3 regions of the Erwinia persicina genome follow, and region 2 is predicted to be linked to each of the others. Evidence: predicted binding sites of a transcription regulator. Region 2 holds the regulator's gene; each other region holds the start of a gene.

Evidence for each region. Region 2 encodes PurR, which represses purine synthesis genes. Its sites were predicted from a motif close to CANGCAAACGTTTGCNTG; they were not measured.
Region 1: K6L24_RS21175 (nucleobase:cation symporter-2 family protein) is a predicted target of PurR. The motif match lies at 1,578-1,595, and genes of this name have one in related genera.
Region 3: carA (glutamine-hydrolyzing carbamoyl-phosphate synthase small subunit) is a predicted target of PurR. The motif match lies at 1,902-1,919, and genes of this name have one in related genera.

The regions. Positions count from the first base shown of each region.
Region 1 covers NZ_CP082141.1:4,576,557-4,579,837, reverse strand. The annotation lists gene K6L24_RS21180 (AsmA family protein) at 1-17, opposite strand, end outside; gene K6L24_RS21175 (nucleobase:cation symporter-2 family protein) at 137-1,525, opposite strand; gene K6L24_RS21170 (hypothetical protein) at 1,692-1,859, shown strand; gene recG (ATP-dependent DNA helicase RecG) at 1,873-3,281, opposite strand, start outside.
Region 2 covers NZ_CP082141.1:2,632,438-2,635,718, reverse strand. The annotation lists gene punC (purine nucleoside transporter PunC) at 1-81, opposite strand, end outside; gene punR (DNA-binding transcriptional activator PunR) at 196-1,113, shown strand; gene purR (HTH-type transcriptional repressor PurR) at 1,124-2,149, opposite strand; gene cydH (cytochrome bd-I oxidase subunit CydH) at 2,445-2,534, shown strand; gene K6L24_RS11910 (C40 family peptidase) at 2,573-3,281, opposite strand, start outside.
Region 3 covers NZ_CP082141.1:3,858,234-3,861,514, forward strand. The annotation lists gene carB (carbamoyl-phosphate synthase large subunit) at 1-523, opposite strand, end outside; gene carA (glutamine-hydrolyzing carbamoyl-phosphate synthase small subunit) at 542-1,678, opposite strand; gene dapB (4-hydroxy-tetrahydrodipicolinate reductase) at 2,149-2,970, opposite strand; gene ispH (4-hydroxy-3-methylbut-2-enyl diphosphate reductase) at 3,272-3,281, opposite strand, start outside.

The DNA.
Region 1 (3,281 bases), 1.9 Mb from region 2:
TTTCCGAGAAACTTCATCGTATCCATCCCTATGAATTCTGGTAATGGCTTGTTATGCCTGATTTATCGCCGCATCTCAACCTGCATGCGGCGACCGGGTGAAATTTCCACACGTCTCCAGAATGGCAGGAACCGGTTTATTTTTCCTGCGGGAACACCAGATTCAGAATGATCGCAGTGATACCCCCGGCGGCAATGCCGGAGGAGAGCAGCGTTTTAAGCCAGTCAGGGGCAAATTGCAGTATCAGCGGCTGCTGCGACACGCCAAGGCCGACGGCCAGTGACAGCGCAATAATCATGATGGCGCGGCGGTTAAGCGGCTCACGCGACACAATTCGCACGCCGGACGCGGCGATGGTACCGAACATGACAATCGTTGCACCGCCGAGTACCGGTTCAGGAATATGTTGCACGAAGCCACTCACCGCCGGGAACAGCCCCAGCACAATCAGCATCAGCGAGACAACAAAGCCCACGTAGCGGCTGGCCACGCCGGTTAACTGGATCACACCGTTGTTCTGGCCGAAGCAGGAGTTAGGGAAGGTATTAAACAGTGCGGAAACAAACGAATTCAGGCCGTTGGCCAGCACGCCGCCTTTCAGGCGTTTCATATAAACCGGGCCGCTGACCGGCTGCTCGGAGACATCAGAGGTGGCAGTGATATCACCAATGGTTTCCAGCGAGGTGACCATAAACACCAGCATCAGAGGGATCAGCAGGTTCCAGTCGATGCCCAGTCCGTAATAAAAGGGCACAGGAAGGGTGATCAGCGCGGTATTCGCGGGTGACGTATTTTCCGGCAGCATGCCCATGGCCCAGGCCAGCAGGTATCCTACCGCCATCGCGATCACCAGGGAGGCCACGCGCAGGTAAGCATTACGCTGGCGGTTCAGCAGAATGATCACCGCCAGCACCACACCGGCCAGCAGCAGGTTTTTTGGCGCCCCGAAGGTGTGATCGTTCATCGCGGCAAAGCCACCGCCGATGGACGTCAGGCCGACCTGAATCAGTGACAGACCGATGATCATTACTACAATCCCGGACACCAGCGGGGTAATGACCCGGCGCGCCAGATGCAGCACGCGCGACAGCGCCATTTCCGTGCAGGAAGCCAGCATCAGCGTGCCGAACAGGGCCGCCATCATGGTGGGTACGTCTGCGCCGCCATTTTTCAGCGCCAGGCCACCCATGATTAGCGGGGTGACAAAGTTGAAGCTGGTACCCTGAATCGACAGCAGGCCGGAACCCACCGGCCCCCAGGTTTTTATCTGCAAAACCGACGCCACGCCGGAGGCAAAAAGCGACATGCTGATAATGTGCTGCGTGTCCTGCGCGGGCAGACCCAGGGCCTGACAAATCAGCAGGGCAGGGGTGATGACCGCCACAAACATCGCCAGCAGATGCTGACAGGCTGCAAACAGGGTTTGTGGTAATGGCGGGCGATCTTCGAGGCGGTAAATCAGTTCGCTTTTGGCGGTAGCAACAGGGCTACGGTCGGTGGCAGCATCTTGGGTTTTAACGGACATCTTCAGGTTTCCCGGGGGCAATAAAGGGGCGATTTTAATCTTCTTTAGCGCAAAAGCAATCGTTTGCCATCGTCTGGCCTTTTTCCCTGTACCGGCAGCCTGTACCGGTGGCAAAACGGATCGGACTGGGCTGGTTGTACGCCAGAAAGGCGAAAAAGATCGGTGCGTGCAGGAAACCGTCGTCGCCCCTGCGGAAAAAGAGATAATTCAGCGTGTGGATGTGGTGCGTGAACGCCACTGTCAGCGGTATCTCAGCCAGTGGCCACGGCAGGATAAAGACGAGCTGATCCGTCTGGTGCAGCGCTTTGCTGCCGACTTTATTCGCGCGACGTGAACAACCCGTCGGATCAGGCGTTGGTGTAGCGTTCGGTTTCCGGCAGCCAGCGTTCAATCAGTGCGACGGCCTGCTCAGGATAGTGCTGGTGGATATGACGCGCCACGCGCTGGACTTCAGGGATCATCGCCTGGTCGCGCAGCAGATCGGCCACTTTGAACTCGGCATTCCCGGTCTGTCGGGTGCCGAGCAGCTCGCCCGGACCGCGAATTTCAAGATCGCACTGGGCAATCACGAAACCATCGTTGCTGTCGCGCAGTACCTGTAAGCGCTTCTGAGCCGTTTTACTCAGCGGTGCTTTATACAGCAGCACGCAGTGAGAGGCGATCGCCCCGCGGCCGACGCGGCCGCGCAGCTGGTGCAGCTGTGCCAGGCCCAGGCGCTCCGGGTTCTCAATAATCATCAGGCTGGCATTGGGAACATCCACGCCGACTTCAATAACCGTGGTGGCAATTAACAGGTGAATATCACCCTGTTTAAAGGCCTGCATCACGGCCTGTTTTTCCTGTGGTTTCATGCGGCCATGTACCAGCCCGATATTCAGCTCGGGCAGGGCCAGTTTCAGCTCTTCCCAGGTGGCCTCTGCCGCCTGCGCTTCCAGCAACTCAGACTCCTCAATCAGCGTACACACCCAGTAGGCCTGGCGGCCTTCGCTGCCACAGGCCTGTTTCACTCTGGCAATGATATCGGCCCGGCGCGTATCCGGGATCGCCACGGTAGTCACTGGCGTGCGGCCCGGCGGCATTTCATCGATGGTGGAGGTATCCAGGTCTGCATAGGCGGTCATCGCCAGGGTACGGGGGATGGGCGTCGCAGTCATAATCAGCTGATGCGGATGGAAACCCTGCTCCTCGCCTTTTTCCCACAGCGCCAGACGCTGGTGGACGCCAAAGCGGTGCTGCTCATCGATAATGACCAGCGCCAGGCCGTTAAACTGCACCTGCTCCTGGAAAATTGCATGAGTGCCAACAATCATCGAAACCTGGCCGCTGGCAATGGCCTCCTGCTGAGCGATACGGGCTTTGCCTTTTTGCTTACCCGCCAGCCAGCCGACTTCCAGCCCCAGCGGAGCGAACCACTGACGAAAGTTATTCGCGTGCTGTTCGGCCAGCAGCTCAGTGGGGGCCATCAGCGCCACCTGTTTGCCAAAGGCAATGACATTCAGCGCGGCCAGCGCCGCAACCAGCGTTTTCCCTGAGCCCACATCACCCTGAACCAGACGCATCATCGGGTAGTCGCGGGCAAGATCGGTTTCGATCTCACGCACCACGCGTGCCTGGGCATGAGTCGGTTTGAAGGGCAGGGCAGCCAGCAGCTTGTCACTCAGACTGTGGCGGGCCTCCATCGGCAGGGCGTGATAGCGCTGGGCACCAGCACGCACCGCCAGCATGCTGAGATTGTGCGCCAGCAGCTCTTCCATAA
Region 2 (3,281 bases):
AGCGGGGAGGTACATATCCGTGGCAAGAAAACCCAACATACTCAGTATGGCCAGATAAAACATAAATCCTTTGGAACGCATGATTTTTTAACTCTTATTAGACAATTTTTTTACGTGCGCAGTGTAATCCCGTGCCTGATGAGCTGTGAAACGCTATTATTCGTCTCTTGCAGTGAAATAATTTGAAGGCAACTTATGTGGTCTGAATATTCTCTTGAAGTGGTTGACGCCGTCGCCAGAACGGGCAGCTTTACCGCCGCTGCAGCAGAGCTTCATCGCGTGCCATCTGCGGTCAGTTATACCGTTCGACAACTCGAAGAGTGGCTGGCCGTCAGTCTGTTCGAACGCCGGCATCGCGATGTGGTATTGACCGAAGCGGGTCGCGTATTCAGTGAAGAGGGGCGGGCTGTTATCAAAAAAATGCTTGCCACTCGCACCCGCTGTCAGCAGGTGGCAAACGGCTGGCGCGGGCAGATTAACATTGCGGTGGACCGCATTGTACGCCCGGCGCGCACGCGGCAGCTGGTGGTGGATTTCTACCGCCATTTTCCGGACATGGAGTTGCATATCATGCCGGAGGTGTTTAACGGCGTCTGGGATGCGCTGGCTGACGGTCGCGTGGACGTGGCAATAGGCGCAACTCAGGCCATTCCCGTTCGGGGGCGTTTTGCCTTTCGCGATATGGGCAGTCTGAACTGGCGCTGCGTAGTACAGTCCCGGCATCCGCTGCATCGTTACGAGGGCGCGCTGAGTGAAGCCCTGATCCGCGAGTGGCCCTCGCTGGTGCTGGAGGATACCTCGCGGGCACTACCGAAGCGGACAACCTGGACGCTGGACAATCAGCGGCGGCTGGTGGTGCCGGACTGGGAAAGTGCGTTCGACTGCCTGCGTGCCGGACTGTGCGTCGGGATGGTGCCGGGGCACTTCGCCCAGCCCTGGCTGCAACAGCAGGTGCTGGGTGAGCTGACGCTGGCCTCGCCGTTTCCCGACAGTCCCTGCTACCTCAGCTGGTCTGAACACAGCGCCTCACCGGCGCTGAACTGGCTGCTTGCCTATCTTGGCAATACCGAAACGCTGAATGCAGAATGGCTGAGTGAGCAGCCCGGGAGCTGATGCGCGGACATTAACGGCGATAGTCCCGGAAGGGGCCGTCGGCAACGGAGCGGCGTTCGATCAGTGAAGGATGCACTTCAATGGTCTGCTGCTCTTCACGTTTGCTGGTGATGCGGTCAAGCAGCATATCAAAGGCTGTTTCCCCCAGACGCTCTTTTGGCTGGTGTACGGTCGTCAGCGCCGGGGTGAAGTAACGGGCGTTGCGCACATTGTCATAACCGATCACCGAAATATCCTGCGGGACGCGCAAACCCATCTCATCTGCTGCGCAAATCGCCCCCATCGCCATAATATCCCCACCACAGAAAATCGCTGTTGGACGCTGTTTCTGTGACAGGATCTGCTGCATGGCGCGATAGCCTGATTCCGGTTCAAAGTCCCCCTGCACCAGCCATTCATCACGCAGGGTAATCCCGGCTTCAGCCAGCGCTTTCAGGAAGCCCGCATGGCGGCCGCCACCGGTATTGCGTTCCAGCTGTCCCGGGATTGCGCCGATATCACGATGGCCGCGTTCGATGAGGTAACGCCCCGCCAGATAGCCGCCTTCAAAGGCGTTATCAAGCACGGTATCGGTAAAGTCTCCGCGCGACTCGCCCCAGTCCATGACCACCATGGGAATGTTACGGTTGTCTTCCAGCATAGCAATCAGGGTGTCAGGATATTCTGAGCACATGACCAGCAGGCCGTCGACACGCTTCTGAGCCATCATCGACAGATAGGCCTGTTGCTTTTGCAGATCGTTGTGCGCGTTGCCCAGGATCAGCGTATAGCCTTTGGCAAAGCAGCGATTTTCAATCGCTTCAATGATTTCGGCAAAATAGGGGGCCTCACTGGACGTGGCCAGAAGCCCAATGGTTTTGGTGTGGTTTACCTTAAGACTGCGGGCAACGGCACTGGGCGAGTAATGTAATTCTTTAATTGCCGCCCATACCGCTTCGCGCGTCTCTTCGGCTACAAAGCGCGTTTTGTTGATGACATGGGACACCGTGGTGGTGGAGACACCGGCGCGCTTTGCCACATCCTTAATTGTTGCCATTAAAATCGTACTCCTGGGGCTATCACTAACGTACTGATAACAAATGGGTTAAACGTTTGCCTGCGCGCCGCCATTCCTGCCGACGAGAATGAACTGGGGTGCCGTCTCAAAAGGGGTAGGAAGGGGTAAAATCATCCGTAGAGTGACATGCAGCGCTGACTTGAAACGTTTCCGGGCGTGTTGCGCAACGGAAAGAAATAATTCTAACAAGGCTGCGCGCAGAAAACGAGATTTTTACGGGCAAGTATGGGAAAATCTGTTGGCTTACTAATAGCAGGGTTATTAAGGAGAACAAATGAACACTGATATGAAGATGACGGCTCTGGCGGTTGTTGGGTCACTGCTGATGATTATTGCGTTTAGCTTTACTGCTGTCATGCACTGAGTTTATCGGGAGGAGGCGTCTCCTCCCATACCGTCCCGCTAGCGAATGGTTTTAGGCGTCATCACGCGGCGTGCACCAATATAATGCTCCTGCCAGTAATCTTCACTTAATGCGCTCACCTGGATATCTTTACCGGTACGTGGCGACTGAATAAATTTGCCTCCACCCAGATAGACACCGACATGGTCAGCCGTACCGCGTCCATTGATGCGGAAGAAGACCAGATCGCCTTTTTCCAGCTCGTCACGCTTAATGGAGGCCGCATCACGCAGGTGGTACATTTCATTTGCTGTCCGGGGGATCTTAAACTTCACCAGATCTTTATAGGCGTACCAGACCAGCCCGCTACAGTCGAATCCGGTTTTCGGTGAGGTTCCCCCCCACTGATAAGGTTTACCCAGTTGGCCCATCAATTTTGTCATCGCCGTCTCGCGCGCTTTTTGATAGCGGGCGCGGTGGGCTTTACTCAGTTTGAGTGGGGCAGAAAGCTGCGCTTCGTTGCGTTGCGCCACTTTGCGCCCGGCGCGATCGCGACCATAATGCTTTTTATCGGCTTTTTTACTGGCAGCGATTTTTCGGCTTAAAGGTTTTTTCGTCACGTTAGCCGTGCGCAACGGTTTTGCCGCCACCTTGCTCTTTGCTTTTTCTTTGATTTTTTTTGCCGGAGCCAGACGAGCTGTTTTAGCGGAGGTTTTCTTAGCGGTTTCTTTTGTTTTTTTACTGACCGGTTCTTTTACTTTTTTCGTG
Region 3 (3,281 bases), 1.2 Mb from region 2:
CCATTGTAAAGGAAGGTCGGATGATGCACGGGAAGCCGACGTCAGCAGCCACGGCCAGCGCTTCTTCCATGGTGTGGGCGATCCCTGAACGCGCCGTATCGAGGCCGATTTTTTTCATTGCCACGTCGAAACGACGGCGGTCTTCGGCTTTATCAATCGCGTCAGCGGTAGCACCAATCATGGTTACGCCAAACTCTTCCAGCACGCCCTGGCGCTCTAATTCTAACGCACAGTTCAGCGCCGTCTGGCCGCCCATGGTCGGCAATACTGCATCCGGGCGCTCTTTTTCGATGATCTTCCGCACCACTTCCCAGTGAATCGGCTCAATATAGGTTGCATCGGCCATGTCCGGGTCGGTCATGATGGTGGCCGGGTTAGAGTTCACCAGAATAACGCGGTAACCCTCTTCACGCAGCGCCTTACAGGCCTGGGCACCGGAGTAGTCGAATTCGCAGGCCTGGCCGATGACAATCGGGCCAGCGCCCAGGATCAGGATACTTTTTATGTCTGTACGTTTTGGCATTCTCTTTCTCTCCCGATCTTATTTCGCGGCTTTAATCAGTTCGATAAAGTGATCGAACAACGGGGCAGCATCGTGCGGACCCGGGCTGGCTTCCGGATGGCCCTGGAAGCTGAAGGCAGCTTTATCGGTGCGGTGAATACCCTGAACCGTATGATCAAAGAGCGAGGTATGGGTCACGCGCAGGTTTGCCGGCAGGTTGCTGTCATCCACCGCAAAACCATGGTTCTGGGCGGTGATCATCACGGTGTTGTTGTCGTGATCTTTCACCGGGTGGTTACCGCCGTGGTGGCCGAGCTTCATCTTCACCGTTTTTGCACCGCTGGCCAGAGCCAGTAGCTGATGGCCCAGACAGATACCAAACACCGGAATATCGGTTTCCAGCAGGCGTTTGATCGCAGTAATGGCATAATCGCATGGCTCCGGGTCGCCGGGACCATTCGAGAGGAAAACACCATCCGGGTTCAGCTTCAGAACGTCCTCAGCAGAGGTCTGCGCAGGAACGACCGTCAGGCGGCAGCCGCGATCCACCAGCATGCGCAGAATATTGCGCTTCACGCCGTAGTCGTAAGCCACCACGTGGAAGGGCAGATCGGCCGCCGCTGCAGGTGCCGGCAGTTCGCCTTCCAGCGTCCAGCTACCCTGCTGCCAGCTGTAAGGCTGGGCCACGGTCACTTCTTTCGCCAGGTCCATACCCTTCAGACCCGGGAACGCTTTTGCTTTGGCCAGCGCCTCTGCCGCATCCGGCGCGTCTCCGGCGATAATGCAGCCATTCTGAGCCCCTTTTTCACGCAGCAGACGAGTCAGCTTGCGTGTATCGATATCGGCAATAGCGACAATGTTGTGGCGCGTCAGATAGTCCGACAGGCCTTCTTCATTGCGGTAGTTGCTGGCAATCAACGGCAGGTCGCGGATAACTAAACCCTGTGCGTGTACCTGAGTGGATTCTGCGTCAGCGGCGTTGGTGCCGACATTGCCGATATGGGGATAAGTAAGAGTGACGATCTGGCGGGAATAGGAAGGATCAGTGAGGATTTCTTGATAACCGGTCATTGACGTGTTGAAAACAACTTCTCCCACTGCCGATCCGGTAGCCCCGATGGCCCGACCGTGGAATTGGGTTCCGTCTTCCAGAACCAATAGCGCTGACTTAATCAAAACATCCTCCAGGGGAATAAACAGTCACAATATCTGCATATTAATTCAGGAATGACCCCAAAATCAATGCAAAAACTGCCTGACTGCTCAGTTTTTGGCAAATTGCGCGCATTCTAATGATCGCCCCCGCTGTTGTCTACCCTGCGAGGCACTTTTTCTGTCATTTTTAACTAACTGAGGATAAAACAGGAACATTTACCCTAAAACCACCACATATCCTGGTGATAAAATCGGTTGCCTGCCTCGGTGTAAATTATTTCATGGCGGTTAATGGTAAAAACCAGACCAAGTGGTCAAAAACAGACAGGAAGAGAGGAAATAAATGCGAAAAAGAAGATATTAAATCAGTTAAGATGCACGGAAAACTTAAAAGCCGTATTTTTACAAAAAACAAAAAGGGCAATAAAATTATTGCCCTTCCAATCAAATAGTTATGATTGAAATAACCACATCACGATGGTACACAACACTTATAAATCATCAAGATTAAGCACATTTCGCATGTCATAAAGACCAACTTTATGCGCCTTCAACCATACTGCCGCACGAACCGCACCATTCGCAAAGGTCATACGGCTTGAAGCCTTATGGGTTATCTCTACTCGCTCACCCACATCTGCAAACATCGCCGTATGCTCACCGACGATGTCACCGGCACGCACAGTGGCAAAACCAATGGTCTGTGCCTCGCGTTCACCAGTGTGGCCTTCACGGGCATAGACCGCATGCTCATTCAGGTTCCAGTTCATGGCGTCTGCTATCGCCTCCCCCATCGCCAGCGCCGTGCCTGAGGGCGCATCCACTTTGTGACGATGGTGCGCTTCAATAATTTCGATATCCGCATAGTCACCCATCACTTTGGCTGCTTTCTCCAGCAGCTTCAGCACCAGGTTAACGCCAACGCTAAAGTTAGCGGCAAATACGATAGCGGTATCCGCTGAGGCGGCTTTGATGGCCGCCTTACCCGCCTCATCAAACCCCGTCGTTCCAATCACCATCGCTTTTTTATGCTGGCGGCAAAAGTCCAGATAATGCAGTGAAGCCTCAGGACGGGTAAAGTCGACCAGTACATCAAAGTCATTCACGACCGCATCAAGGTTATCGGTGATGTTCACGCCCAGCACGCCACAACCGGCCAGCTCGCCCGCATCAGCGCCTACGAGGGAAGATGCTGAACGCACCAGCGCGGCTCCCAGACACGCCCCTTCAGCCTGTACCGTCGCCTGGATTAACTGGCGTCCCATGCGCCCGGAGGCACCCACAATGGCGATACGGATTGCTGCATTACTCATATTTATTCATTCCTGACAGATTTCTATGCATGCACAACGCATCCAGATTAACCAGCGGTTAACTTCTGCGCCACAACTAAAAACGGATAATAAGAATTTTACGCCAGCGCGTGAGGATTATCAGTAAAACAGATTTCGTCAGGATTGGGGAAAGGAAATGATTAAGCATGGCAGGCGTAACGTGGCGTCATCGGCGCAGCGAGTTTGAACAAGGACAGCGCACAACACCCGGAGCGTACACGTAGTACGTGAGGAGTGTGAGCACTGCCCAGCTTCAAAATAGCAAGTAAGATAGCCGCCCTCAGGTGATC